One region of the Citrobacter sp. C1 genome, then DNA from elsewhere that is predicted to be linked to it. Evidence: predicted binding sites of a transcription regulator. Region 1 holds the regulator's gene; each other region holds the start of a gene.

What was found. The regulator PurR, encoded in region 1, represses purine synthesis genes. The targets are predictions, from matches to a motif close to CANGCAAACGTTTGCNTG.
Region 2: a site for PurR is predicted at 3,318-3,335, ahead of pyrD (quinone-dependent dihydroorotate dehydrogenase). Genes of this name have one in related genera too.
Region 3: a site for PurR is predicted at 3,033-3,050, ahead of IB214_RS18700 (nucleoside-specific channel-forming protein Tsx). Genes of this name have one in related genera too.

Annotation. Positions count from the first base shown of each region.
Region 1 is NZ_CP115035.1:2,616,527-2,626,305, forward strand. It holds gene IB214_RS12615 (C40 family peptidase) at 1-286, shown strand, start outside; gene sodB (superoxide dismutase [Fe]) at 414-995, shown strand; gene IB214_RS12625 (MFS transporter) at 1,036-2,205, opposite strand; gene cydH (cytochrome bd-I accessory subunit CydH) at 2,384-2,473, opposite strand; gene purR (HTH-type transcriptional repressor PurR) at 2,771-3,796, shown strand; gene punR (DNA-binding transcriptional activator PunR) at 3,814-4,725, opposite strand; gene punC (purine nucleoside transporter PunC) at 4,838-6,046, shown strand; gene cfa (cyclopropane fatty acyl phospholipid synthase) at 6,331-7,479, shown strand; gene IB214_RS12655 (riboflavin synthase subunit alpha) at 7,525-8,166, opposite strand; gene mdtK (MdtK family multidrug efflux MATE transporter) at 8,384-9,757, shown strand.
Region 2 is NZ_CP115035.1:3,323,901-3,333,679, reverse strand. It holds gene ssuC (aliphatic sulfonate ABC transporter permease SsuC) at 1-480, opposite strand, end outside; gene ssuD (FMNH2-dependent alkanesulfonate monooxygenase) at 492-1,637, opposite strand; gene IB214_RS16235 (sulfonate ABC transporter substrate-binding protein) at 1,634-2,608, opposite strand; gene ssuE (NADPH-dependent FMN reductase) at 2,601-3,176, opposite strand; gene pyrD (quinone-dependent dihydroorotate dehydrogenase) at 3,420-4,430, shown strand; gene zapC (cell division protein ZapC) at 4,596-5,138, shown strand; gene IB214_RS16215 (YcbX family protein) at 5,135-6,244, opposite strand; gene rlmKL (bifunctional 23S rRNA (guanine(2069)-N(7))-methyltransferase RlmK/23S rRNA (guanine(2445)-N(2))-methyltransferase RlmL) at 6,343-8,451, shown strand; gene IB214_RS16205 (ABC transporter ATP-binding protein) at 8,464-9,779, shown strand, end outside.
Region 3 is NZ_CP115035.1:3,861,112-3,870,890, reverse strand. It holds gene secD (protein translocase subunit SecD) at 1-860, shown strand, start outside; gene secF (protein translocase subunit SecF) at 871-1,842, shown strand; gene IB214_RS18700 (nucleoside-specific channel-forming protein Tsx) at 2,017-2,895, opposite strand; gene IB214_RS18695 (DUF3251 domain-containing protein) at 3,194-3,733, opposite strand; gene nrdR (transcriptional regulator NrdR) at 3,888-4,337, shown strand; gene ribD (bifunctional diaminohydroxyphosphoribosylaminopyrimidine deaminase/5-amino-6-(5-phosphoribosylamino)uracil reductase RibD) at 4,341-5,444, shown strand; gene ribE (6,7-dimethyl-8-ribityllumazine synthase) at 5,531-6,001, shown strand; gene nusB (transcription antitermination factor NusB) at 6,021-6,440, shown strand; gene thiL (thiamine-phosphate kinase) at 6,517-7,494, shown strand; gene pgpA (phosphatidylglycerophosphatase A) at 7,472-7,990, shown strand; gene IB214_RS18660 (aldo/keto reductase) at 8,049-9,023, opposite strand; gene dxs (1-deoxy-D-xylulose-5-phosphate synthase) at 9,079-9,779, opposite strand, start outside.

The sequences.
Region 1 (9,779 bases):
TAAGGACCTGGTGAAGTTCCGCATTCCGCGTACTGCCAATGAAATGTACCACCTGCGCGACGCAGCACCGATCGACCGCGATGAACTGAAAAACGGCGATTTGGTCTTCTTCCGTACCCAGGGCCGCGGCACCGCCGATCACGTTGGTGTCTACGTTGGCAACGGTAAGTTTATTCAGTCACCACGTAGCGGTCAGGAGATCCAAATCACCTCCCTGAGTGAAGATTACTGGCAGCGCCACTATGTGGGCGCTCGTCGTGTCATGACGCCAAAAACAATTCGCTAAAATCTTACCCTACAGTATGTGCTGTAGGGTAAGTTCTTCTTTTGCATAACCTTTCAATTTGCTACCCTATCCTTACTCACAATGAGGCTATTGTGTGTACTCAATATAAATAATAAGGAGAGAAGCAATGTCGTTCGAATTACCTGCATTACCGTATGCCAAAGATGCTCTGGCGCCGCACATTTCTGCTGAAACGCTGGAATACCACTATGGCAAACACCACCAGACTTACGTTACTAACCTGAATAACTTGATCAAAGGCACGGCGTTTGAAGGCAAATCACTGGAAGAGATCGTACGTAGCTCTGAAGGTGGTGTGTTTAACAACGCGGCTCAGGTCTGGAACCACACCTTCTACTGGAACTGCCTGGCACCCAACGCGGGCGGTGAACCGACCGGTGAACTGGCTGAAGCCATTGTTGCATCTTTTGGTAGCTTCGCTGACTTCAAAGCGCAATTCACCGATGCGGCGATCAAAAACTTCGGCGCTGGCTGGACCTGGCTGGTAAAAGGTACTGATGGCAAACTGGCTATCGTTTCCACGTCAAATGCCGGAACACCGCTGACCACCGATGCAACGCCGCTGATGACCGTTGATGTGTGGGAACACGCCTACTACATCGACTATCGCAACGCGCGTCCTGGCTACCTGGAACATTTCTGGGCGCTGGTGAACTGGGAGTTTGTTGCGAAAAACTTCGCAGCATAAAAATGATAACGCAGAAGGGACTCCCTTCTGCGTTTTAGCGTTAGTTCGTGACGCTGCAGGCCTCGTCAGGCTGTTTTCTCGCGGAGACAAAGACCAGTAGCAACGCCATCCCAGCCACAATTGCCCCCATCACCGGGACAAAACTGTAACCTAAACCACCCGATATCACTGCGCCACCCGCCGCCGCACCTAGCGCATTCCCCAGATTAAACGCACCAATGTTGACCGAGGATGATAAGCCCGGCGCGTCGCTGGCAACGCGCATCACACGCATCTGTAACGGCGGAACTACCGCAAAGGTTGCCGCACCCCAGACTACCATGCTGATGGCTGCACCCAATTCACTACGCGCCAGTAACGGGATTGCCAGCATAATCACCATCAATAGCAGTAAGAAGCCTTTCAGCGTGCCGTTGACTGAGCGGTCCGCCAGTTTACCGCCCAGATAGTTACCGATTGAGAACCCGACGCCAATCAGCACCAGCATTCCGGTTACAAAGGCAGGCGTGGCATGGGTGATGCTATGCAGCACCGGTGAAATATAGGTATAGAGCGTGAACATCGCACCGGCTCCCAGCACAGTAGTCAGCAACGCTGACACCACCTGCGGGCGCATGAGCACCGCCAGCTCTTTGCGCACGTTCGGGCGCTCCCCTGCTCCGCCTTTCGGCAACGAGAAGAACAGGCTGACCATCGAGATAACCCCCAGACCCGCCGTTGCCATAAAGGACATGCGCCAGCCGATGGTTTCACCCAGCCAGGTCGCTGCAGGAACGCCGCCAATATTGGCGATGGTGAGTCCCATAAACATGGTGGCGACAGCGCTGGCCTGTTTGTGCTTTGGAACCACGCTTGCCGCTACAACCGAGCCGAGACCAAAAAAGGCCCCATGGTTAAGACTGGTCAGAATACGCGACAGCATCAGAGTAGTGTAATCGGGAGATAACGCCGACAGCACGTTGCCGAGCGTAAAAATCGCCATCAGAAAAATCAGCGCATTGCGGCGCCCGCGATGAGAAAGCAATAAGGTCATTAACGGTGCACCGACCATCACCCCTACCGCATAGGCGCTAATTAGCATCCCTGCCGCCGGAATCGAGACATCGACGCCTTTAGCGATGACGGGTAATAACCCCATCGGAGAAAACTCCGTCGTGCCGATACCAAACGCCCCTATCGCCAGCGCCAGTAGTGGATAATTTATTTTCATACAGCGACTCCGTAACGTCGAGCCGTAGCACGACACAGAATAAGAGTCAAAAGCATGACATTGATCGCAAAAATAATAAAGTTAACAAAAATGCAAAAGACTTTTGCTTATTTGCAAACAATAGCAGTGGGAGGACGGGTTGGCGGGATGAGGGAGATAGCTCTCCCTCGGCGATACATCAATGCAGCGCGGCGGTTAAACCACTGGCAACAATCAAACCCAGAACAATAATGGTGGTGACTAACGAAAATTTCAGATCGGTGCTCATCAAGTTTTCTCCTTTTTATTCCCACACAAAAAGTGATATTGCGCATTTTTGCACACTTGAAGGTAAAAATCTCTCACGATTTATATTGATAAATGCTTTTAACTCTTCCCCTTTTCGTAAAGATCAGACAAAATTCCACGCTTACTTGATTAGCGTACCGGCCATTGACCCCTTCCTGACGTTCCGTGTCGTTTTCCTGGCGTACCGCAACCCTGATGTTGCGCGAAGGGTGTGTGAAGGCAAACGTTTACCTGGAGTATTCTCAGGAACTTAGGATATGGTCTGGAGTGAGATGTAATGGCAACAATTAAAGATGTAGCGAAGCGAGCAAACGTTTCCACTACAACCGTATCACACGTAATTAACAAAACACGCTTTGTCGCGGAAGAAACGCGCAATGCCGTCTGGGCAGCAATTAAAGAACTACATTATTCCCCAAGCGCGGTGGCACGCAGTCTGAAGGTGAATCACACTAAATCGATTGGCTTGTTGGCGACCAGCAGCGAAGCCGCCTACTTTGCGGAAATCATCGAAGCCGTTGAGAAGAACTGCTTCCAGAAAGGCTATACGCTGATTCTGGGCAACGCGTGGAACAGCCTCGAGAAGCAGCAGGCCTACCTCTCCATGATGGCGCAGAAGCGCGTAGATGGTCTGCTGGTGATGTGTTCTGAATACCCGGAACCTCTGCTTTCCATACTCGAAGAATATCGCCATATTCCGATGGTGGTGATGGATTGGGGCGAAGCCAAAGCCGATTTTACCGATACGGTCATCGATAACGCCTTTGAAGGCGGTTATATGGCAGGCCGTTATCTGGTTGAACGCGGTCATCGCGAGATTGGTGTGATCCCAGGGTCTATGGAGCGTAACACCGGCGCCGGACGCCTGGCGGGCTTTATGAAGGCGATGGAAGAAGCGCTGATTAAAGTGCCTGACAACTGGATTGTCCAGGGCGATTTTGAGCCTGAATCCGGGTATCGCGCCATGCAGCAGATCCTCTCCCAGTCGCACCGCCCGACCGCCGTCTTCTGCGGTGGTGATATCATGGCGATGGGCGCACTTTGCGCCGCTGATGAGATGGGCCTGCGCGTCCCGCAAGATGTGTCGCTGATTGGTTACGACAACGTGCGTAACGCCCGCTTCTTCACCCCGGCATTAACCACCATTCATCAGCCAAAAGATTCGCTCGGTGAAACGGCCTTTAACATGCTGTTAGACCGTATCGTGAATAAACGCGAAGAGTCACAGTCTATTGAGGTGCACCCGCGCCTGGTAGAACGTCGCTCCGTGGCCGATGGTCCGTTCCGCGATTATCGTCGATAATCTGTTGTGCGGGAGCCTTACTCTGGCTCCCGCAGCCACTCTTTATTCAACGTTTCACTGTCCCCTAAATAGTCCAGCAGCCATCTCAGTGCGGGTGACGTATCGTTTTGCTGCCAGGTCAGGCAACACGCGGCATCAGGAAAGGGATTTTCAAGCTGTAGTGCAACCCATTTTCCGCTGTCGATCCACGGTTTGGAAAAATGCGTCGGCACCATCCCAACACAGAGCCCAGCCGATAAGCAGGTGGCAGATGACTCCCAGTCAGGCACTACCACCCGTTTTTGGTTATCCAGTAGCCAGGTAATACGTTTTGGCAACGTACGGGAGGTATCTTCTCGTACCAGCGACGGCCAGTTGCGCAACGTATCGTCACTGAGCGGTCCCGGCATCGACGCCAGCGGATGATGACTTGCCACCACGCAGTTCCAGCTCAACATTCCCATATCGCGAAACGTATAGCGCCCCCCTACCGGAATAGCCTGCGTCGCGCCAATCGCCAGCTCCACGCGCCCGTCCGATAACGCATCCCAGACGCCGTTAAACACCTCCTGAAAAACGATTAACTCCACATCATCAAAATGACGGTAGAAATCCACAATCATCTGCCGGGTCCGCTCCGGCCTGACAATATTATCGACGGCAATCGCCAGTTGCCCACGCCAGCCGTTGGCAATTTGCTGACATTGTTGGCGAGTGATCTGCATTTTTTTGATAACAGAACGCCCTTCTTTTAAAAACCACGCCCCGGCGGGGGTTAATTCCACATCCCGATGGCGACGTTCGAAAAGAGGCACAGCCAACCACTCCTCCAGTTGACGCACGGTATAGCTCACCGCCGAAGGCACGCGGTGCAACTCCTGGGCGGCAGAACTAAAGCTGCCGTTGCGTGCGACTGCATCCACCACTTCAAGGGAATATTCTGACCACATACTCTGCCTGCAAAAAATTTGAAATCAATAAGCAAATATTAGCGTTTCACAGCAAGAATTTCACTCACTACACTCAGCGGCACTGTTCTATTGCTTATAAAGAGAAATAATGATGCAACCTGGAAAAGGGTTTTTAGTCTGGCTGGCAGGTCTTAGCGTGCTCGGTTTTCTGGCAACGGATATGTATTTGCCAGCATTTGCGGCTATTCAGTCCGATTTGCAAACCCCAGCATCAGCCGTCAGCGCCAGCCTTAGCCTGTTCTTAGCGGGTTTTGCCATCGCGCAACTTCTGTGGGGGCCACTCTCCGACCATTATGGCCGCAAGCCTATTTTGCTACTGGGCCTCTCCATCTTCGCGCTGAGCAGTCTTGGCATGCTTTGGGTCGAAAACGCCACCGGCTTGCTGGTGCTGCGCTTTATCCAGGCTGTGGGTGTCTGTGCGGCGTCGGTTATCTGGCAGGCGTTGGTTGCTGATTATTATCCCTCGCAAAAAGTGAACCGTATCTTTGCCACCATTATGCCGCTGGTCGGGTTATCTCCCGCGCTCGCGCCATTATTAGGCAGTTGGATCCTGATGCATTTTTCCTGGCAGGCTATTTTTGCCACCCTGTTTGCCATCACCCTGATCCTGATGCTGCCGGCCCTGCGCCTGAAGCCCACGGCTAAAGCGCGTGACGATAGCCAGGATAAGCTCACCTTTGCCACCCTGCTGCGCTCCAGAACCTACCGCGGCAACGTGCTGATTTATGCGGCCTGTTCCGCGAGCTTTTTCGCGTGGCTGACCGGCTCGCCGTTTATCCTGAGCGAGATGGGCTATAGCCCGGCCGTCATTGGCCTGAGCTATGTGCCGCAAACCATCGCCTTTTTGATCGGCGGATACGGCTGTCGTGCCGCCCTGCAAAAATGGGAAGGTCGTCAATTACTGCCGTGGCTGCTCATTCTGTATGCGGTGAGCGTTATCGCTACCTGGGCGGTCGGCTTTATTCACCACGTTGCGCTGGCCGAAATCCTGATCCCATTCTGCGTGATGGCAATAGCGAACGGTGCTATCTATCCGATTGTCGTTGCTCAGGCTTTGCGTCCCTTCCCACAGGCAACAGGACGTGCCGCAGCGCTGCAGAATACGCTTCAACTGGGCTTATGCTTCCTGGCAAGTCTGGTTGTGTCGTGGTTGATCAGCACGCCGCTATTCACCACCACCGGCGTCATGCTGTCTACGGTGTTGCTGGCCGCGCTGGGGTACAAAATGCAGTCGCAGAAAGAATGTCGCTCTCACGCTGATGAGGTTTCTACTGCTGCGCCCGGCGAATCACATTCATAGCGCTTGAATAATTAATTAGCGGGCTAATATTTTTTGATTGAACCCACAAAAATTCAGGCCTATACTGATTTCCAGTTGTTACAAAAACGATAATTTTTATGTGTTAACGGGAATACGCATGTTCCCGCTTAACCACGGATGGCCTTTTCGGTAAGGGGTTCTCCCTTCCTCTGTTCTACGTCGGAAAACAGATTCGCGGATTCATTCCGTGAGATTTCTCACAAAGCCCAAAAAGCGTCTACGCTGTTTTAAGGTTCTGATCACCGACCTGTGATGGAGAAGCTATGAGTTCATCGTGTATAGAAGACGTCAGCGTACCAGATGATGACTGGTATCGAATCACCAGTGAATTATTAAGCCGTGCGGGCATTACCATTAATGGCACTGCACCGGCAGATATTCGCGTTAACAACCCCGATTTTTACAAGCGCGTTTTACAGGAAGGTTCGCTGGGTTTAGGTGAAAGTTATATGGATGGCTGGTGGGAATGCGATCGGCTGGACATGTTTTTTACTCAGGTTTTACGTGCCGGCCTTGAAGGCCAACTCCCCCGCCACTTTAAAGACACACTGCGAATCGCCGCCGCGCGCCTGTTCAATTTACAGAATAAAAAACGCGCGTGGGTTGTCGGAAAAGAACACTACGATTTAGGCAACGATCTCTTCACCCGCATGCTTGATCCCTACATGCAATATTCCTGTGCCTACTGGAAGGACGCCACGACCCTGGAGTCAGCCCAACAGGCGAAGCTCAATATGATCGCCGAAAAATTACAGCTCAAACCGGGGATGCGCGTGCTGGACATCGGCTGTGGCTGGGGAGGCTTGTCCCAGTTTATGGCCGCCCATTACGGCGTCAGCGTCGTGGGGGTGACCATTTCTGCCGAACAGCAGAAACTGGCACAAACACGGTGTGAAGGGCTGGATGTCACTATTTTGCTTGAGGATTACCGCGACCTGCACGATCGTTTCGACCGCATTGTCTCCGTTGGCATGTTTGAGCATGTGGGTCCAAAAAACTATAACACCTATTTTGATGTTGTCGATCGCAATTTAAAACCAGAGGGTCTGTTTTTGCTCCACAGCATTGGATCCAGAAAAACCGACAATAACGTCGATCCGTGGATCAATAAGTATATTTTCCCGAATGGTTGCTTGCCGTCCGTGCGCCAGATTGCGAAAGCCAGCGAGCCGCATTTTGTGATGGAAGACTGGCACAACTTTGGCGCCGATTACGATACTACACTGATGGCCTGGCATACGCGCTTTATGGCAACCTGGCCTGAAATCACCGATCACTACACCGAGCGCTTTAAACGTATGTTCAGCTACTACCTCAACGCCTGTGCCGGCGCATTTCGCGCCCGTGATATTCAGCTCTGGCAGGTGGTGTTCTCACGTGGCGTAGAACACGGTCTGCGCGTTCCACGCTAGTCATTCTCGCCCCCGCCTTCAACGGGGGCCTGGAAACGCGCCGGCTTAGACTTCGCCGGTGACGTGATTTACTGCACTTTCTTTTGCCGCCAGCACGCGCTCAACGGTATCCACGACCGCCTGCGTTTGTGGGTCGATTTCGATGTTGACCCGAGCCCCCAGTTTTTTCTTACCAAGCGTCGTACGCTCCAGCGTTTCCGGGATCAAATGCACGCAAAAACGCGTCGGTGTTACTTCGCCAACCGTCAGGCTGATACCATCAATGCCGATAAATCCTTTGTACAGGATATATTTCATCAACGACGCATCCTGCACCTTAAACCAGATCTGACGATTATTTTCTGAGGTCAGAATTTTTGATATCTCAGCGGTAGTCATAATATGGCCTGACATTAAATGCCCGCCGATCTCATCGCTGAATTTTGCCGCGCGCTCTACGTTGACCCGATCGCCCACTTTAAGCTCGCCCAGATTAGTAATACGCAGCGTTTCTTTCATCAGGTCAAAGCTGATGTGATTGCCGTTAATGTCGGTCACCGTCAGACAACAACCATTGTGTGCCACCGATGCACCCGTCTCCAGGCCATCCAGCATGTATTCCGGTAACTCCACTACATGCGTACGAAAATTTGGTTTCTCATCAATAGACACCAGTTTCGCGGTGCCCTGCACAATACCCGTAAACATACCTCTAACTCCTGAACGTAATTAAGACATATCTGTTGTGCACAATAGCAGGTGAAAATTGCCGTTGCCAGCAATGCACCGCCCCCACCTGTTTTTTCACTGGAGAATTACGTATTCCTCGCTACAATAGACTGCAATTTCCCCTGTATTTTCTTCTTGCTGCCCTCTCAGGCGGCTTTTTTAGTCTCTCAAATAACAACAATATAATGGTGTAAACGTGCAAAAGTATGTAATCGAAGCGCGTCAGTTATTAGCTCTGGCAATTCCGGTGATTCTTGCGCAAATCGCCCAAACCGCAATGGGGTTCGTCGATACCGTCATGGCGGGTGGATACAGCGCGACGGACATGGCTGCCGTCGCTATCGGGACCTCCATTTGGCTCCCGGCCATCTTATTTGGTCACGGACTCCTGCTGGCATTGACGCCAGTCATTGCGCAACTTAACGGATCGGGTCGCCGCGACCGCATTGCTCATCAAATACGCCAGGGTTTCTGGCTGGCGGGCAGCGTATCTGTGCTCATTATGGTGGTGCTCTGGAATGCGGGATACATTATCCGCTCCATGGATAATATCGATCCGGCGCTGGCCGATAAAGCCGTCGGCTACCTGCGCGCGCTGTTGTGGGGCGCGCCTGGCTATTTATTCTTCCAGGTAGCTCGTAACCAGTGTGAAGGTCTGGCCAAAACCAAACCGGCGATGGTGATGGGGTTTCTCGGCCTGTTGGTCAACATCCCGGTTAACTACATTTTCATCTATGGGCATTTTGGCATGCCAGAACTCGGCGGCGTAGGCTGCGGCGTTGCCACTGCGGCGGTGTACTGGGTGATGTTTCTCGCCATGTTGTCCTACGTTAAACGTGCGCGCTCAATGCGTGATATTCGCAACGTCCGCGGTTTCCAGAAACCCGATACCGCGGTGATGAAGCGCCTGATCCAGTTGGGCTTACCGATTGCGCTGGCATTATTCTTTGAAGTAACGTTGTTCGCCGTAGTGGCATTGCTGGTTTCCCCGCTGGGGATTGTAGACGTGGCCGGACACCAAATCGCGCTGAACTTTAGCTCGCTCATGTTCGTTCTTCCTATGTCGCTGGCAGCCGCCGTAACGATTCGCGTGGGTTATCGTCTGGGCCAGGGGTCAACGCTTGATGCCCAAACTGCAGCCAGAACCGGGTTGGGCGTCGGTGTTTGCATGGCGGTGTTAACCGCAGTGTTCACCGTGACCCTGCGTGAGCACATCGCCCTGCTCTACAACAATAATCCTGAAGTGGTGACGCTGGCTGCCCAGCTCATGTTGCTGGCCGCCGTGTATCAAATATCGGACTCGATTCAGGTCATTGGCAGTGGGATCCTGCGTGGTTATAAAGATACGCGCTCCATTTTCTTTATCACCTTTATCGCTTACTGGGTGTTGGGTTTACCGAGCGGATATATCCTCGCACTGACCGACCTGGTAGTTGAACGCATGGGTCCAGCAGGTTTCTGGATCGGCTTTATTATCGGTCTGACCTCTGCTGCAGTAATGATGATGCTGCGCATGCGTTATCTGCAACGCCAGCCGTCCGCCATTATTTTACAACGCGCGGCGCGATAACACCCCGCAATAGCCGCCCCCC
Region 2 (9,779 bases), 710 kb from region 1:
GCTGCGAGCCATTTCCACCAGCCCGCGATCGATATTGCGGATCCCGTGCCAGGTATTGATGTAAATAGGGAACAAGGTACCCAGGGCAACGAGAAAGATCTTGGCGGATTCATCAATACCGAACCACAAAATGACCAGAGGGATCAGCGCCAGATGCGGTATGTTACGCAGCATCTGCACCGAGGTGTCCAGCAACCGTTCCCCCCAGCGTGACAGGCCGCTTATCAGCCCCAACGTCAGGCCAATCGATCCGCCAATAGAAAAGCCGATCGCTGCCCGCCAGGTGCTGATCGCCAGATGCTGCCAAAGCTCGCCGCTGACGGAAAGCGTCCAGAAAGCTTCTACTACACCTTCTGGAGAGGGCAGGATGCGGGTGGACAGCCAGCCCATGGATGATGCCAGCTGCCAGAGCGCCACCAGACCAATCGGTAAAAACCACGGAGCAAAGCGAAGTAACCACTTATTTTGCGGCGTTGCCATCATCGGGCTCCTTAGCGTTGCGCGACGCTACGCGGAATAAATTCGTTCGCCACGGCTTCACCTTGTTGATGCAGGCGTTGCGGCTGCGGTATTTCTGGGATCGAGACATCCAGATGCGGGAACAGTAGCTCGCCGACCTTGTACGCCTCTTCCAGATGTGGATACCCGGACAACACAAAGCTGTCGATACCCAGCGCGGCATACTCATTAATCCGTGCCGCCACTGTTGGACCATCCCCCACCAGTGCGGTCCCGGCCCCGCCACGTACCAGTCCAACGCCCGCCCACAAGTTCGGGCTAATTTCCAGTTGGTCGCGCTTGCCGTTGTGCAGCGCTGCCATTCGGTGCTGGCCCACAGAGTCGGTTCTGGCGAAAGCGGCCTGGGCTTTGGCAATGGTGTCATCATCCAGATGGGCAATCAGGCGATCCGCTGCCTGCCATGCCTCAGCGGTGGTTTCGCGCACAATCACGTGCAGGCGAATACCAAAGCGGATCTTACGCCCAAGCGCCGCTGCTTTTGCCCGTACTTGCTCTATCTTCTCTTTCACCAAGTCGGGCGGCTCACCCCAGGTCAGGTAGAGATCAACCTGCTCAGCGGCCAGTTCCTGCGCTATGTCGGAAGACCCGCCGAAATACAGTGGCGGATGGGGTTGTTGCACGGGCGGGAAAAAGAGTTTTGCCCCACGGACGTGAACGTGTTTACCGTTAAAATCCACGGTGTCGCCCTGTAGCAAGCGTCGCCATACCTGGGTAAATTCAGCGGAGGCTTCATAACGCTCAGTGTGATCGAGAAAAACACCATCACCTGCTAACTCTTGTGGATCGCTGCCGGTTACCAGATTAAATAGCGCCCGACCGTTGGACAGTCTGTCGAGCGTCGCCGCCTGGCGTGCCGCCACCGTGGGGGACGTCACGCTGGGGCGCAGCGCGACCAGAAATTTTAACCGCTGGGTGACCGGGATCATTGAGGCGGCAACCAACCAGGCATCTTCACAGGAGCGGCCTGTCGGGATCAGTACCCCGGTAAATCCCAGGCGGTCGGCCGTTTGCGCGATTTGTTGCAGATAACCATGATCGACCGGGCGTGCACCTTCTTCTGTTCCCAGATAATGGCCGTCACCGTGCGTGGGTAAAAACCAGAACATATTCAGACTCATAATTTTGCTCCTGTCTGCTGAGTGGGTTGCCAGATTCGCTGGCGAATGTCGATTTTTTTCGGCACCAGCCGATTGTCATAAAACAGATCGGCAGTTTGTTGCTGCAATGCGGCAACAGAAGCACTGACGGGCGTAATGGAGGTTGGCGGGCGATGGTCCAGATAGGACGCTATGACCGGCTCAGGTAGCCCCATCGTTTTCGCCAACAGGGTGATGCTCTGCTGGCGTTGGCTGAGTGTTAAGGCATCGGCTTGGCTGAAGGTGTCCAGCACGCCAGGAATAAATGCGCTGTTTTTCTCGGCATAAGGGCGTGCGGCGAGATAAAACGATCCGGTCTGTTTAAGGTCGGTACCGTCTTTGAGTACGCGTACATCACCCTGCAGCAAGGCGGCGGAGTAGTAAGGGTCCCAAATTGCCCATGCATCCACATTCCCCTGTTGGAAAGCGGCACGCGCATCGGCGGGCGTCAGATAGGTGGCCTGGATATCGGTAAACTTCAACCCGGCCTGCTGCAGGGCCCTCAACAGCAGATTGTGCGCGCTGGAGCCTTTCTGGAAGGCGACCTTATGTCCTTTAAGTTCTTCGACGGTGTGGATGGGGCTGTCTTTCGGTACCAAAATCACTTCTGCATGCGGTTTTGGCGGTTCGACGCCGACATAGACCAGATCGGCCCCGGCGGCCTGAGCAAAAATCGGCGGGATATCACCAGTGCTGCCCAGATCGATGCTGCCGATATTGAGCGCCTCCAGCATTTGCGGGCCGGCTGGGAACTCTACCCAGGAGATTTTTGTTTGCGGGTAGCGTTTTTCCAGCAACTGATGGCTTTTAGCCAGCACCATGCTGACGCTGCCTTTCTGATAGCCAATGCGCAGGGCGTCTGGCGCGGTCTCTGCGGCGTGAACCAGCGTGGATAAAGACAGCAGTCCGGTCAGCGCCAGCCACGGTGTATGGCGTTTGAGTAAATTAAGCATGGGCGGCACCCCGCAGCGTGTTCACGTGCACAAATTGGACATCACGACGCTGCAACGCCTGCCAAAAGGTCTCGAGTGCATTGTCCAGGCGTAATTGCAGGTTCGGCGTAAACTGCGGCTTATGTTGATAATCAATAACCTGCGAATCATCGGCGAAAACGCCGTGCAGGATCTCCTGGGCCTTCAGTGCGCTGAGTACCGGTTTCAGGGCGTAATCGACGGCCAGTAAATGTGCTACGGTGCCGCCGGTGGCCAGTGGCAACACTACTTTGCCTTCCAGTGCTCGTTCGGGGAGCAGGTCGAGCAAGGTTTTCAATGCGCCGGAATAGGCCGCTTTGTAGACCGGCGTGGCGACAATCAGTCCGTCTGCATCCTGCAACTGTTCGATAAACGTCTTCAGTGCCGGACTGTCGAAGCGCGCATAGATCAGATCCTCAGGCTCAAAATTGTGCAGATTCCAGTGATAGACCTCGACATCCTGTCCATGCAGTTTTTCTCGCGCATATTCCAGTAGGGCGCTGGAGCGAGAGGGGAAGCGTGGGCTACCCGCCAGAGTGATAACGCGCATATTTATATTCTCTCCTTATAACCAAATATTCGTTTTTATTTAACATTGATAACAATTTGTGCAGTCTGGCAGAGAGATTTTGTTTATCGAAATGATTTATGCGGGATAGAAAAGCTGAAAACTGCATAAAAGGAGGACAAGAAAGAAAACGTTTGCGTTTTATTGCCGCAGGTCAATTCCCTTTTTGTTCACGATCGCACATAATACGCCCCCGGTTTGCACACCGGGAATCCAGGAGAGTTCATGTACTACCCCTTCGTTCGTAAAGCCCTTTTTCAGCTCGATCCAGAGCGCGCTCATGAATTGACATTCCAGCAATTACGTCGCATTACGGGCACGCCGCTCGAAGCGCTTGTCCGCCAGAAAGTACCGGCAAAACCGGTGACCTGCATGGGGCTGACGTTTAAGAATCCGCTCGGTCTTGCCGCCGGGCTGGATAAAGACGGGGAGTGCATTGATGCACTCGGTGCAATGGGGTTCGGCTCAATTGAGATAGGCACCGTGACGCCACGTCCTCAATCGGGTAATGATAAGCCACGTCTTTTCCGTCTGGTTGACGCAGAAGGTTTGATCAACCGCATGGGCTTCAATAACCTGGGCGTTGATAACCTGGTAGAGAACGTTAAGAAATCGCATTTTGACGGCATTCTGGGGATCAATATTGGTAAGAACAAAGATACCCCGGTAGAGAATGGCAAAGATGACTATCTGATTTGTATGGAAAAAGTCTATGCTTATGCTGGCTATATTGCGATTAATATTTCCTCACCTAATACGCCAGGGTTACGCACGCTGCAATACGGCGAAGCGCTGGATGATTTGCTGACGGCAATTAAAAATAAGCAAAACGATCTCCAGGCGATCCACCATAAATATGTTCCGGTGGCGGTAAAGATCGCCCCAGATCTTTCTGAAGAAGAACTGATCCAGGTAGCTGACAGTTTAGTTCGCCATAATATTGATGGCGTCATTGCCACCAACACCACGCTCGATCGCTCCCTGGTACGGGGAATGAAAAATTGCGATCAAACGGGTGGCCTGAGTGGTCGACCGTTACAATTAAAAAGCACCGAAATTATTCGCATGTTGTCCCGGGAATTAAAAGGGCAACTGCCGATTATCGGGGTTGGCGGTATCGACTCAGTCATCGCTGCGCGTGAGAAAATAGCCGCAGGGGCTTCCTTGGTTCAGATTTATTCAGGCTTTATTTTTAAAGGCCCGCCGTTGATTAAAGAAATCATCACCAATATCTGAATACTACCTTAATCACAAACCAGGGCTTTATTTCTGGCCCTGGTTGTTTTATATTCCTTTACTGTTGCTTATTTAAACATTCTGAGCTTTTATTATTAGGGCAATAAACGAAGCGGCAAAAGGATACTGTCGTAACGACGATGATTAAGGAATGGAGAGATACTGATGCGAATTAAACCCGACGATAACTGGCGCTGGTATTATGATGAAGAGCACGATCGTATGATGCTCGATTTAGCCAATGGCATGTTATTTCGTTCGCGTTTTGCGCGCAAAATGCTCACACCCGATGCATTCTCTCCGTCCGGTTTTTGTGTTGATGATGCCGCGCTTTATTTTTCTTTTGAAGAAAAATGCCGTGATCTGGATTTAGCCAAAGAACAAAAAGCGGAGCTGGTACTCAATGCGCTGGTGGCTATTCGTTATCTAAAACCGCAAATGCCAAAAAGCTGGCACTTTGTGGCGCACACTGTTAGTTGGTCACCGAGGATAGGTGACGCTGCCTGCGTGTATTTAAGCGATACCGAGGAACAGGTCAATCTGTTAGTGGTTGAGCCGGGGGAAAATGCGGCCCTGTGTCTGTTGGCACAGCCGGGCGTGGTTATTGCCGGGCGCACCATGCAGCTTGGCGACGCCATTAAAATCATGAATGACAGACTGAAACCGCAACTCCCTGTCGACAGTTTCAGCCTTGAGCAGGCCGTTTAACTCTCCAGCCTGACCGCTGTTTTTGGCACACAACTGCAGCAAAGAATCGTCCCGTCATCACCAATCGCTGATTTTTTCAGCGGACTGACTTCGCCCTCTACCAGCCGAATCCGGCAGCATCCGCAGATCCCCGCCCTGCACGAATAAGGAACCCGGATCCCCTGGTTTTCCAGTTGTTCCAGTAACACCTGTTGATTGTTGCCACGAAAGGTGTGCCCCTGCCAGTCGATAAGCACGCTGGCATCAGGCTGCTGCTGCTGTGCAATAGTGTCATCGGAAGCCACCGCGCCGTAAGCTCGGGCGGGCCCGGTGGACAAAATTTCAACTTCATCGCCAACGCGGATCACGCCGCTGTTGCGGGCAATGAGATTCTGACCGAAATCGACATCGCCGTTATCCACCGCGCTGCGGAAGGTTTGCAGCGTTGCCAGCGGTTCACCGGACGGATGTTTCTGGCCTTTTTCAGGACTGATAGTGGTGAAAATACAGCGGCTGCAGGGTTTTGCCACATCAAAGATGACCTCGCCAATGCGAATCACCTTCCAGGTGTCTTCCTCCCAGGCGCTAGCCCCTGAGACCACCAGGTTGGGGCGAAACTGCTCCATTCTGATACTGGCCGGGCAGCGTTGCTGCACATCGCGTAGTGAGGCTTCATTAGTCAGAAGGTAAGGAAAACCATCGGCGAACGAGAGCGGTACGCCGTCGTGGCGTTTGACCCGGCGGGTTAACTGTGGGCCAACCCAGCGTAACTGTACATCGCGCGAGAAAAAACCGCTGAGCCACTGATTGATAGCTGTTGGCGCGATACGTGCAGTAAAATGGTTTCCCCAGACTTCTGTTGGCGCATCCTGGGTGGCGAAGTCGGCAAAACGGACCAACGCACTGCTGCCGTCGGGTGCGGTTAAGTGCAACCCATCGTGTAAAGGGGAAGGGGTAAAACGGACCATCTGGGGGAACTGCCGGGCGGTGATGAACGTTCCGTCGGGTTCGGTAACCATAAAGATGCGGTCAAAGGCCAGACCGCTAACGTCTGCCAGGGCGTGCGTGAGCCCAATACCGCGCATTGATTTAACCGGATGAACAAAAAGTCGGGTTAACGTTACCACTGTACAGCCCCTCGAACGAAAATAAGCCTTCAACTTTATGACAAGGGCGCGAGATTAGCTATAATGCGCAGCAATTTTATTGGAGTAAAAGTGACATTATGAATTCTCTGTTTGCCAGTACGGCCCGTGGGCTGGAAGAGCTGTTAAAAACTGAACTGGAAAACCTCGGCGCCGCGGAGTGCCAGGTGGTTCAGGGTGGGGTCCATTTTAAGGGCGACACGCGGCTTGTTTACCAGAGCCTGATGTGGAGCCGCCTGGCCTCGCGCATTATCCTGCCGATGGGAGAGTGCAAGGTCTACAGCGATCTTGATCTGTACCTCGGTGTTCAGGCAATCGACTGGACAGAGATATTTAACCCAGGAGCGACGTTTGCCGTGCATTTTAGCGGCTTAAACGACACCATTCGTAACAGCCAGTACGGCGCATTAAAAGTAAAGGACGCGATTGTCGATTCCTTTACCCGTAAAAATATGGCCCGTCCGAATGTGGATCGCGAATCCCCGGATCTGCGTATTAACGTCTGGCTGAACAAAGATACCGCCAGCATTGCCCTCGATCTTAGCGGTGATGGTCTGCATCAGCGCGGCTATCGCGATCGTGCCGGTCAGGCGCCGATCAAAGAGACACTGGCTGCGGCTATCGTGATGCGTTCTGGCTGGCAGCCGGGTACGCCGCTGCTCGATCCGATGTGTGGTTCCGGTACGCTGCTGATTGAAGCCGCGATGTGGGCAACCGATCGCGCACCCGGTCTGCACCGTGGCTACTGGGGCTTTAACGGTTGGGCGCAGCATGATGAAGCGGTCTGGCAAGAGGTGAAAGCGGAAGCACAGGTTCGCGCGCGTAAAGGGCTGGCGGACTATACGTCGCACTTCTATGGCTCTGATAGCGACGCCCGAGTGATTGAAAAAGCGCGCAGCAACGCCCGCCGCGCTGGGATTGCCGATCTGGTGACATTTGACGTCAAAGACGTAGCGAAACTGAGTAACCCGCTACCGCAAGGTCCGTATGGTACCGTTATCAGCAACCCGCCGTACGGTGAACGTCTGGATAGCGAACCGGCGCTGATCGCACTACACAGCCTGCTGGGCCGCACGATGAAAAACCAGTTTGGCGGCTGGAATCTGTCGCTGTTCAGCGCCTCACCGGATTTGCTCAGCAGTCTGCAATTACGCGCTGACAAGCAGTTTAAAGCCAAAAACGGCCCGCTGGATTGCGTACAGAAAAACTATCACGTCGCGGAAACCACTGCAGATAGTAAGCCTGCCACGGTGGCGGAAGACTACGCCAACCGTCTGCGTAAAAATATCAAAAAGCTGGAAAAATGGGCGCGTCAGGAAGGCATTGAATGCTATCGCCTGTACGATGCTGACCTGCCAGAATACAACGTCGCAGTCGACCGCTACGGTGACTGGGTTGTGGTTCAGGAATACGCGCCGCCGAAGACGGTTGATGCCCAGAAGGCTCGCCAGCGTCTGTTTGACATCATTGCCGCCACGCTGTCGGTACTGGAGATTGCGCCGAATAAACTGGTGCTGAAAACCCGTGAACGGCAGAAAGGGAAAAACCAGTATCAGAAGATGAATGAGAAGGGTGAATTCATTGAGGTGAGCGAGTACAACGCGCGCCTGTGGGTTAACCTGACCGACTATCTTGATACCGGTCTGTTCCTGGATCACCGTATAGCGCGCCGCATGCTGGGCCAGATGAGCAAGGGTAAAGATTTCCTCAATCTGTTCTCGTATACCGGCAGCGCCAGCGTACACGCCGGGCTTGGCGGTGCGCGCAGCACCACAACGGTCGATATGTCTCGTACTTATCTGGAGTGGGCGGAACGTAACCTGCGACTTAACGGGCTGAGCGGCCGCGCGCATCGTTTAATTCAGGCCGACTGCCTGGGCTGGCTGCGCGAAGCCAATGAACAGTTTGATCTGATCTTCATCGATCCACCGACCTTCTCTAACTCAAAACGTATGGAAGACTCGTTTGACGTGCAGCGCGATCATCTGGCGCTAATGAAAGATCTGAAGCGTCTGCTGCGTAAAGACGGCACGATCATGTTCTCTAACAACAAACGTGGATTCCGTATGGATCTCGACGGACTGGCTGAACTGGGATTGAAAGCACAAGAAATTACCCAAAAAACGCTTTCTCAGGACTTTGCCCGTAACCGTCAGATCCACAATTGCTGGCTGATTACAGCAGCCTGAAAGGAAAAATAAATGTCATTAATCAGTATGCATGGTGCATGGCTGTCGTTCAGCGATGCGCCGCTTCTTGATAATGCTGAACTGCATATCGAAGATAACGAGCGCGTTTGTCTGGTTGGCCGTAACGGCGCGGGCAAATCGACGCTGATGAAGATCCTCAACCGTGAACAGGGTCTTGACGACGGACGTATTATTTATGAACAGGATCTGGTTGTGGCACGTCTGCAGCAGGATCCGCCGCGTAACGTGCAGGGTACCGTCTACGATTTCGTTGCCGAAGGGATTGCAGAGCAGGCGGTGTATCTCAAGCGTTACCATGATATTTCGCATCTGGTGATCACCGATCCGAGTGATAAAAACCTGCAGGAACTGGCGAAGGTTCAGGAACAGCTGGATCACCACAATCTGTGGCAACTGGAAAACCGCATCAATGAAGTACTGGAACAGCTTGGGCTGGAGCCAGACATGGAACTGGCATCGCTTTCCGGCGGTTGGCTGCGTAAAGCCGCACTGGGCCGGGCGTTAGTCAGCAATCCACGCGTATTGTTGCTGGATGAACCGACCAACCATCTGGATATCGAAACCATCGACTGGCTGGAAGGGTTCCTGAAAACCTTCAATGGAACGATCATCTTCATTTCTCACGACCGTTCGTTTATTCGCAATATGGCAACGCGTATTGTCGATCTCGATCGCGGCAAGCTGGTGACCTATCCGGGTAATTACGATCAGTACCTGCTGGAGAAAGAAGAAGCGCTGCGTGTAGAAGAGCTTCAGAATGCGGAGTTTGACCGCAAACTGGCGCAGGAAGAGGTCTGGATCCGTCAGGGCATTAAAGCGCGCCGTACACGTAACGAAGGCCGCGTGCGTGCGCTGAAGGCGATGCGTCGTGAGCGTGGCGAGCGTCGTGAAGTGATGGGTACCGCGAAGATGCAGGTCGAAGAGGCGAGCCGTTCGGGTAAAATCGTCTTTGAAATGGAGAATGTTGATTACCAGATTAACGGTAAACAACTGGTGAAAGACTTCTCGGCGCAGGTACAGCGTAGTGACAAAATTGCGCTAATTGGACCTAACGGTTGCGGTAAAACAACGCTAATCAAGCTGATGTTGGGTCAGTTACAGGCTGACAGCGGTCGTATCCATGTCGGTACCAAGCTGGAAGTGGCTTATTTTGACCAACACCGCGCGGAGCTGGATCCGGATAAAACCGTCATGGATAACCTGTCGGAAGGTAAGCAAGAGGTGATGGTCAACGGTAAACCACGTCACGTGCTGGGCTACCTGCAGGACTTCCTGTTCCACCCTAAGCGTGCGATGACACCAGTGCG
Region 3 (9,779 bases), 1.2 Mb from region 1:
CTTCCAGCCAGGACGAATACAATCAGCCGCAGGTTAACATCTCGCTGGATAGCGCGGGTGGTAACATCATGTCTAACTTCACCAAGGATAACATCGGTAAGCCGATGGCGACCCTGTTCGTGGAGTACAAAGACAGCGGTAAAAAAGATGCGAATGGCCGTTCAGTGCTGGTGAAACAGGAAGAGGTGATTAACATCGCCAACATCCAGTCTCGCTTGGGCAACAGCTTCCGTATCACCGGTATCAACAACCCGAATGAAGCGCGTCAGCTTTCACTGCTGCTACGTGCCGGTGCGTTGATTGCGCCGATTCAGATTGTTGAAGAACGCACCATCGGCCCGACTCTGGGTATGCAGAACATCAAGCAGGGTCTGGAAGCGTGTCTGGCTGGTCTGGCTGTTTCTATTCTGTTTATGATCTTCTTCTACAAGAAGTTTGGTTTGATTGCGACCAGCGCACTGATTGCGAACCTGGTACTGATTGTCGGTATCATGTCGCTGCTGCCGGGCGCTACGCTAAGTATGCCGGGTATCGCGGGGATCGTCTTAACCCTTGCCGTAGCGGTCGATGCGAACGTACTGATCAACGAACGTATCAAAGAAGAGTTGAGTAACGGACGTTCGATTCAGCAGGCGATCAACGAAGGTTATGCGGGCGCATTCAGTTCCATCTTCGATGCGAACATCACGACGCTGATTAAAGTTCTGATCCTGTATGCAGTCGGTACCGGGGCAATTAAAGGGTTCGCGATTACTACCGGTATTGGTGTGGCGACGTCGATGTTTACCGCGATCGTCGGGACACGTGCCATCGTAAACCTGTTGTATGGCGGCAAGCGCGTCAAAAAGCTGTCAATCTGAGGAGTGCGAAGTGGCACAGGAATATACTGTTGAACAATTGAATCACGGCCGTAAAGTCATCGACTTTATGCGCTGGGACTACTGGGCTTTCGGCATCTCTGGTTTCCTGCTGATTGCGGCCATCGTGGTGATGGGCGTACGTGGCTTTAACTGGGGGCTCGATTTCACCGGTGGTACGGTAATTGAAATCACGCTGGAAAAACCGGCGGAAATGGACGTGATGCGCGATGCGCTGGAGAAAGCGGGCTTCGTCGAGCCGCTGCTGCAGAACTTCGGTAGCAGCCACGACATTATGGTACGTATGCCGCCAACCGAAGGTGAAAACGGTGGGCAAGTGCTGGGTAGCAAGGTGCTGAGCGTCATTAACGAAGCCACCAACCAGCATGCAGCGGTGAAGCGTATCGAATTCGTCGGGCCTAGCGTCGGTGCCGATCTGGCACAAAACGGTGCGATGGCGCTGATCGTGGCGCTGATCTCCATCCTCGTGTACGTCGGTTTCCGCTTTGAGTGGCGACTGGCGGCGGGCGTGGTTATCTCGCTGGCGCACGACGTGATCATCACGCTTGGGATCCTGTCGTTGTTCCATATCGAGATTGACCTGACTATCGTCGCATCGTTGATGTCGGTTATCGGTTACTCGCTAAACGACAGCATCGTGGTTTCTGACCGTATTCGTGAGAACTTCCGCAAAATCCGTCGCGGGACGCCTTATGAAATCTTTAACGTGTCGTTGACCCAAACGCTGCACCGTACGTTGATTACCTCCGGTACAACGTTAGTGGTTATTCTGATGCTGTACCTCTTTGGTGGTCCGGTACTGGAAGGCTTCTCGCTGACTATGCTTATCGGTGTGTCCATCGGTACCGCGTCGTCTATCTACGTGGCATCGGCACTGGCGCTGAAGCTGGGTATGAAGCGTGAGCACATGCTGCAGCAGAAAGTTGAGAAAGAAGGGGCGGATCAGCCGTCTATTCTGCCTTAACCGACGCAGGGCGTTACACTGGAATCCCGATCGCAAGGTCGGGATTTTTTTGCCTGAAGAAAGCCTACAAATTGTCTATGGGTTTTCTTTAGACAAAAAAACCAGCAATTAAGCTGGCTTTTGTATACCTGGGCCGGATAAGCATAGCGCCATCCGGCGACAACCAACCTCAATTTAGAAGTTGTAACCTACAACAAAGTAACCACCCCAACCGGTAGAACGAACGTTTTCGTTCATAAAGACCACGTCCGCGTTATCTTTCCACTGGCCGCCGTTGTGCCAGTAACGGGCAACAACAGAATAGTGCCAATGATCGTAGTTCAGCGCCAGAATGTGGCTGGAGGCGATCGAATCGTTGGTACGTGCTTTCTTGCCATTTACATCGGTGAAGTCTTTGTCACCGAGATCGGAGCCCCAGTCAAAGTTGGTGAAGCCGATATAGCTCAGGTTACCGCCCCACAGTTCGGTAATCGGGACAAAGTATTTCACTTTGAAACGGTAGCCATCCCATTCGTTTTCGTTCGCGGCACCGTAGTTCTGCCACTGGTACTTGGCGTACACGTTCATGGACAGGCTCATCGGCAGGCCGGTGTCGATATCAGTACCCAGACCCATATACCAGGTGCTCTGGCGACCATCTTTGTTACGACCCATATCGTAGATATAGTTGTTCGCGAAATACCACTCTTTGAACGGACCAAAGCTCAGATCGGCACCGGTCAATTTGTCGATGGAGAAACGTGGTTCGATTTCCATAAACAGCGGGGAGCCGTGGTTCCAGATACCCTTCGCATCGGTGTTACCACCGAAGAATACCGGCGCATCCATGTAACCATAGAAGTCAAACCAGTCTTTTTTAGCGAAAGCTTCATATTCCAGGTAGGTATCGTTACGGATCTGCGGTCCGAAACGGGTGTGGTAGCTGCCGACAACGTTAACGCTCTGGTGCCACCAGTCGGACAGGTATTCCGGTTTGTTGTTTTCTGCTGCATTAGCAGTGAAAGACGAGGAGAGCGCCAGCACTGCACCGGCTGCAAGTAATGTTTTTTTCATATGTATGCCACTGTTTGAAATCCCTTTCGGGAGTGAAAAAGGCGCAATTTGCGTTTCTAAATATTTCGTAATTCTTCGGAGCCTATTATAAAAATCATTGTTCACAAAAATATGTCTTGTTTCACAGTTCTATCATTTACGTAATCGATTGCGTTCTCGTTTGCGTACTTTAGGCGGCGAATTGTACTGACTCCCATGAATGTTGCCAAGTTTTACTAAAAATATCGGTGATGTCAGCGGAGTAACAAAATGACGGGGATGGGTGTTGCGGAACGCACAAAACGCTCCGCAAAAAAGTTTATTGGGTCACAGGCTGGATGTCATGGATGCGTACAAAGCCGAGTTGGTCAAGTGACAGGCCATTGAGCTGCAGCGGAATGTCTACGTCACTGGGGGCAAGAAGGCTTGCCGGAGCGTTGATCAATTCATTCTTAACGTTCACTTCCTGATAGTTGTCCGTGGTGCCCTGGATTTGCCCGTACTCTACGGTGGCGCTAAATGCCGGTAACGGTGTGTTGGATTCTCCCTGAATGCGCAGCGTCAGGCGCGTACCGTCCGCATTCGGTGCAATATTGACCAGTGACATGCGGAGCGTACCAATCTGGCTGTTCAGGCGGGCGGGGGTTTTCGAACCCGGTAATAAATAGACGCCGCGGGTGGATTTCGCATTCAACATATTTTGTTGCGTTATTTTTACCGTTTCCTGATTGAGCTGGGTCATCTCTTTGCTCAAGGTACTTACGCTTTGATGCATCTGTCGTACTTCAGCTTGCTGTGCGCAGGCATTAAGACTAAAGAGGCTTCCCACCAGGAGAATTCTTAGGTAACGTCTTGTCATTATGATTACTTCCTACATTGTCGCGATAGCATAATGGTAGTGTGCTCAGAGCACGAAGGCATCGATCCTTTGTCTCAAAAGCGCTCTGCCTTTGTTGTCGCGCCAGTTCAGGGTAAAATAGATCTCTATGAACCACTGAGGTACAGGACGCCGTATGCATTGCCCATTCTGTTTCGCCGTAGACACAAAGGTAATTGACTCTCGTCTTGTCGGCGAGGGCTCTTCAGTACGCCGCCGTCGGCAGTGTCTGGTCTGTAACGAACGTTTTACCACTTTTGAAGTGGCAGAACTGGTTATGCCACGCGTTGTAAAAAGCAACGACGTGCGCGAGCCTTTTAATGAAGAGAAGCTGCGCAGCGGCATGCTGAGAGCGCTTGAGAAACGGCCGGTCAGCGCAGATGACGTCGAAATGGCGTTAAACCATATAAAATCACAGCTGCGTGGGACGGGCGAGCGCGAGGTGCCGAGTAAAATGATCGGTAATCTGGTGATGGAGCAACTGAAAAAGCTCGATAAAGTGGCCTACATCCGTTTTGCTTCGGTTTACCGGAGCTTTGAAGATATCAAAGAATTTGGCGAAGAGATTGCTCGCCTACAGGATTAAGCCATGCAGGATGAGTTGTACATGGCGCGAGCGCTGAAGCTGGCCGCGCGTGGACGTTTCACGACCCACCCTAATCCCAACGTGGGCTGTGTCATTGTTAAAGACGGGGAAATCGTCGGTGAAGGATACCATCACCGCGCGGGCGAACCCCATGCCGAGGTCCATGCGCTGCGTATGGCCGGTGTTAAAGCGCAGGGGGCAACCGCCTACGTCACGCTCGAACCGTGCAGTCATCACGGGCGTACGCCGCCGTGCTGCGATGCGCTGATTGCTGCGGGCGTGACGCGTGTTGTTGCTGCGATGCAGGATCCTAACCCGCAGGTGGCGGGGCGTGGACTTTACCGCTTGCAGCAGGCCGGTATTGATGTCAGCCACGGCATGATGATGAACGACGTCGAACAGCTGAATAAAGGTTTTCTCAAGCGGATGCGCACCGGATTTCCGTATGTTCAGCTTAAGCTCGGCGCATCGCTTGACGGCCGTACGGCGATGGCCAGCGGCGAAAGCCAGTGGATAACCTCACCACAGGCACGTCGCGACGTTCAGCGCCTGCGTGCGCAAAGCCATGCTATTTTAACCAGCAGCGCCACGGTGCTGGCTGACGACCCCCAGCTTACCGTCCGTTGGTCGGATCTTGATGAATCGACCCAGGCGCTGTATCCGCAGGAAAACCTGCGTCAGCCAATCCGCATTGTTCTCGATCGTCAAAACCAGGTCACACCTGAACATCGTATTGTGCAGCAGCCGGGAGAAACCTGGATTGCGCGTAGCAGCGACGATTCGCGTATCTGGCCGGAGAGTGTTCGCACGCTGAATGTGCCGGAGCATAACGGCAATCTGGATCTGGTGGTGTTGATGATGCAACTGGGCAAGCAGCAAATTAACAGTATTTGGGTTGAGGCTGGCCCAACGCTTGCAGGCGCATTATTGCAGGCTGGGGTGGTGGATGAGCTAATCGTCTATGTTGCGCCTAAACTGTTAGGCAGTGACGCGCGAGGATTATGTGTGCTGCCAGGCCTTGAGAAACTGGCCGATGCCCCCCATTTCAAATTCAACGAGATACGCCATGTAGGTCCGGACGTTTGCCTGCATTTAGTGAGCGCATGATCTCCCGGTTCGAAAGGGAAGCAGCGCACAGATTATTATGATAAAATCCGCCCCCCTGCGGGGTCTAGTGAATCCGAAGGAAGAATATGAACATTATTGAAGCTAACGTTGCTACTCCGGACGCTCGCGTCGCCATCACCATTGCGCGTTTCAACAACTTTATCAATGACAGCCTGCTGGAAGGTGCTATCGACGCCCTGAAGCGTATTGGCCAGGTTAAAGATGAAAACATTACCGTCGTTTGGGTTCCAGGCGCGTATGAGCTGCCGCTGGCAGCTGATGCACTGGCGAAAACCGGTAAATATGACGCGGTGATTGCGCTGGGTACAGTTATCCGTGGCGGTACCGCACACTTCGAATATGTGGCTGGCGGTGCAAGCAATGGCCTGGCGCACGTCGCTCAGGACAGCGGTATTCCGGTAGCCTTCGGTGTTCTGACCACCGAAAGTATTGAACAAGCCATCGAACGTGCTGGCACGAAAGCCGGTAATAAAGGCGCAGAAGCTGCACTGACCGCGCTTGAAATGATTAATGTATTGAAAGCCATTAAGGCCTGATTTTTGTAAGGGGAAATCCGTGAAACCTGCTGCTCGTCGCCGCGCCCGTGAGTGTGCCGTCCAGGCGCTCTACTCCTGGCAGTTGTCCCAGAACGACATCTCTGATGTTGAATACCAGTTCCTGGCGGAACAGGACGTGAAAGATGTCGACGTCCTGTATTTTCGTGAACTGCTGTCCGGGGTGGCGACTAACAGCGCGTACCTGGATGGTCTGATGAAGCCTTACCTGTCTCGTCTGCTGGAAGAGCTGGGTCAGGTAGAGAAAGCCGTACTGCGTATTGCACTGTTTGAACTGTCTAAACGTAGTGATGTGCCGTATAAAGTGGCCATCAACGAAGCGATTGAACTGGCGAAAACCTTCGGTGCCGAAGATAGCCACAAGTTCGTCAACGGCGTACTGGATAAAGCAGCACCTGCGATTCGCCCCAACAAAAAGTGATCGCCAGGCCGGCAGGATGGTGGAATCTATTTCCGCTGTCGCCGGCCTTTTCTTTTTTCCTGCTGAGGCATAACGTATGGCATGTGGCGAATTCTCCCTGATTGCCCGTTATTTTGACCGTGTTAGAAGCTCTCGTCTTGACGTCGAAACCGGCATTGGTGACGATTGTGCACTCCTGAACATCCCTGAAAAACAAACGCTGGCGATCAGCACCGACACGCTAGTGGCAGGCAATCACTTCCTTCCCGATATTGATCCAACGGACCTGGCCTGGAAAGCGCTGGCGGTTAATTTAAGCGATCTGGCGGCGATGGGAGCTGACCCGGCATGGCTGACGCTGGCGCTCACGTTACCTGACGTTGATGAATCCTGGCTCGAAGCCTTCAGTGACAGCCTGTTTGAACTCCTTAATTACTATGATATGCAGCTGATTGGCGGTGATACCACGCGTGGGCCACTGTCGATGACGTTGGGTATCCATGGCTACGTCCCGGTCGGGCGAGCCTTAAAACGCTCGGGTGCGAAGCCAGGTGACTGGATTTACGTTACCGGTACGCCGGGCGACAGCGCTGCCGGTTTGGCTATTCTGCAAAACCGATTGCAGGTAACAGATGCCAAGGACGCGGAGTACCTGCTTAAACGTCACCTGCGCCCCACGCCGAGAATTTTACAGGGGCAGGCCCTGCGCGACCTGGCCAGTGCGGCTATCGATCTTTCCGACGGTCTGATTTCCGATCTCGGACATATCGTTAATGCCAGCGGCTGCGGCGCACGCGTTAATGTCGATGCGTTACCGTATTCCACGGCATTTTCCCAGCACGTTGAGCCGGAGCAGGCGCTGCGCTGGGCGCTCTCAGGTGGTGAAGATTATGAGTTATGCTTTACCGTACCGGAAATAAACCGTGGTGCACTGGACGTCGCGCTGGGGCATCTTGGCGTATCATTTACCTGCATTGGGCAGATGAGTGCGGACGTGGAAGGGATGCACTTTACGCGTGACGGTAAGCCTGTCACGTTTGACTGGAAAGGATATGACCATTTTGCTGCGCCTTAAAAAAGATGTCGCAAAAAGCCGTTTGAGTATGCGTAATCCGTGGCACCTGTTGGCCACCGGATTCGGCAGCGGATTAAGTCCAATTATACCCGGTACCATGGGATCGCTGGCGGCGATCCCATTTTGGTATTTGATGACGTTTCTGCCGTGGCAGCTGTATTCACTGGTCGTCATGCTGGCTATTTGTATCGGTGTCTATCTGTGCCATCAAACGGCGAAAGATATGGGTGTACACGATCACGGCAGTATCGTCTGGGATGAGTTTGTCGGGATGTGGATAACCCTGATGGCTCTGCCGACACTCGACTGGCAGTGGGTCGCCGCCGGATTTGTGATTTTCCGCATTCTGGATATGTGGAAGCCCTGGCCGATCCGCTGGTTCGATCGTAACGTGCATGGCGGTACGGGGATTATGATCGACGATATTGTGGCGGGGATACTTTCCGCAGGGATCCTCTATTTTATCGGGCATCACTGGCCGCTTGGCATTATTTAATCCTTCCCTGGGTTATGTTGTAGGCCCGATAAGCGCAGCGCCATCGGGCAATACCAGATTATTTAAATCCCACCACCGGATGCTGTTTGTACGGCATTTCCAGTTCGGCAATCTGTTCCGGTTTTAGCGTTAAATCGACCGCGTTGAGCAACTCATCCAGCTGTTCTTCGCGCGAGGCGCCAATTATGGGCGCAGCGACGCCCGGTTTGCTCAGCAGCCACGCCAGCGCTACCTGCGCGCGCGAAGCGCCGATTTCCTCACTCACCCCGGTTAACCGTTCCGCTATTCTCGCGTCGTTTTCATCACTCTCGCGGTACAGATTTTTGCCGACTTCATCCGACACAACGCGCGCGGTCGTTTCACCCCAGGGGCGCGTCAGACGTCCCCGCGCCAGTGGGCTCCACGGGATCACCGCCACGCCTTCCTGGTAGCACAGCGGCAGCATGTCGCGTTCTTCTTCACGGTAGATAAGGTTGTAGTGATCCTGCATGCTGACAAACTGTGCCCAGCCGTGTTGTTTCTGCAAGGCCAGAGCCTGCGCAAACTGGGAGGCGTGCATCGAAGAGGCGCCGATATAGCGTGCTTTGCCGGATTTCACCACGTCGTTGAGCGCTTCCAGGGTTTCTTCGATAGGCGTGTTGTAATCCCAGCGGTGAATTTGCAGGATATCGACATAGTCCATGCCAAGGCGAGTCAGGCTGTCGTCGATAGAACGCAGGATTTGCGCCCGGGATAACCCTTCCGCTAAATCATCTACCTGGTGAAATACTTTTGTGGCGACCACCACCTCGTCGCGGCGGGCGAAGTCACGCAGGGCGCGACCGACAATTTCTTCACTGCTGCCAGCGGAGTAGCTATTGGCAGTATCAAAAAAGTTAATACCGCCTTCAAGAGCATGTTTGATAATTGGGCGACTGCTTTCTTCCGGCAGCGTCCAGGCGTGATTGCCGCGATTGGGCTCGCCAAACGTCATGCAGCCCAGACAAAGGCGAGAAACCCGAAGGTCAGTTTTTCCTAAGGGGTTGTATTGCATATTCCGCTCCTGCTTAGCGTGTTAATCATTAAGCATAGCAGGAGCGGGGAGGGGATTATGCCAGCCAGGCCTTGATTTTGGCCTCAATGCCGGCGGCATCAAGACCGAGATCGGCGCGCGCTTCGTCCTGTGTCCCCTGTGGGATGAAGAAGTCAGGCAGACCAATGTTAAGCACCGGAACCGGCTTACGATGCGCCATCAGCACTTCGTTTACACCGCTGCCCGCGCCGCCCATAATGGCGTTTTCTTCCAGCGTAACCAGCACCTCGTGACGGGCCGCCATCTCCAGAATCAACGTTTCGTCCAGTGGTTTGACAAAGCGCATATCGACCAACGTGGCGTTCAGCGATTCCGCAACCTGAGCGGCTTCTGGCATCAGGGTGCCGAAGTTAAGGATTGCCACTTTTGTCCCGTGACGCTTCACGATGCCTTTACCAATAGGTAATTTTTCCAGCGGTGTCAGCTCAACACCAACCGCATTACCGCGCGGGTAGCGCACCACGGCCGGGCCGTTAGTGTAGTGATAACCGGTAAACAGCATCTGGCGGCATTCGTTTTCATCGCTCGGGGTCATAATGACCATCTCCGGGATGCAGCGCAGGAAAGAAAGATCGAACGCGCCCTGGTGGGTTTGTCCATCTGCGCCCACGATCCCCGCGCGATCCACGGCGAACAGGACCGGCAGTTTCTGAATGGCGACATCATGCAGCACCTGATCGTAAGCGCGTTGCAGGAAGGTGGAGTAAATCGCGACCA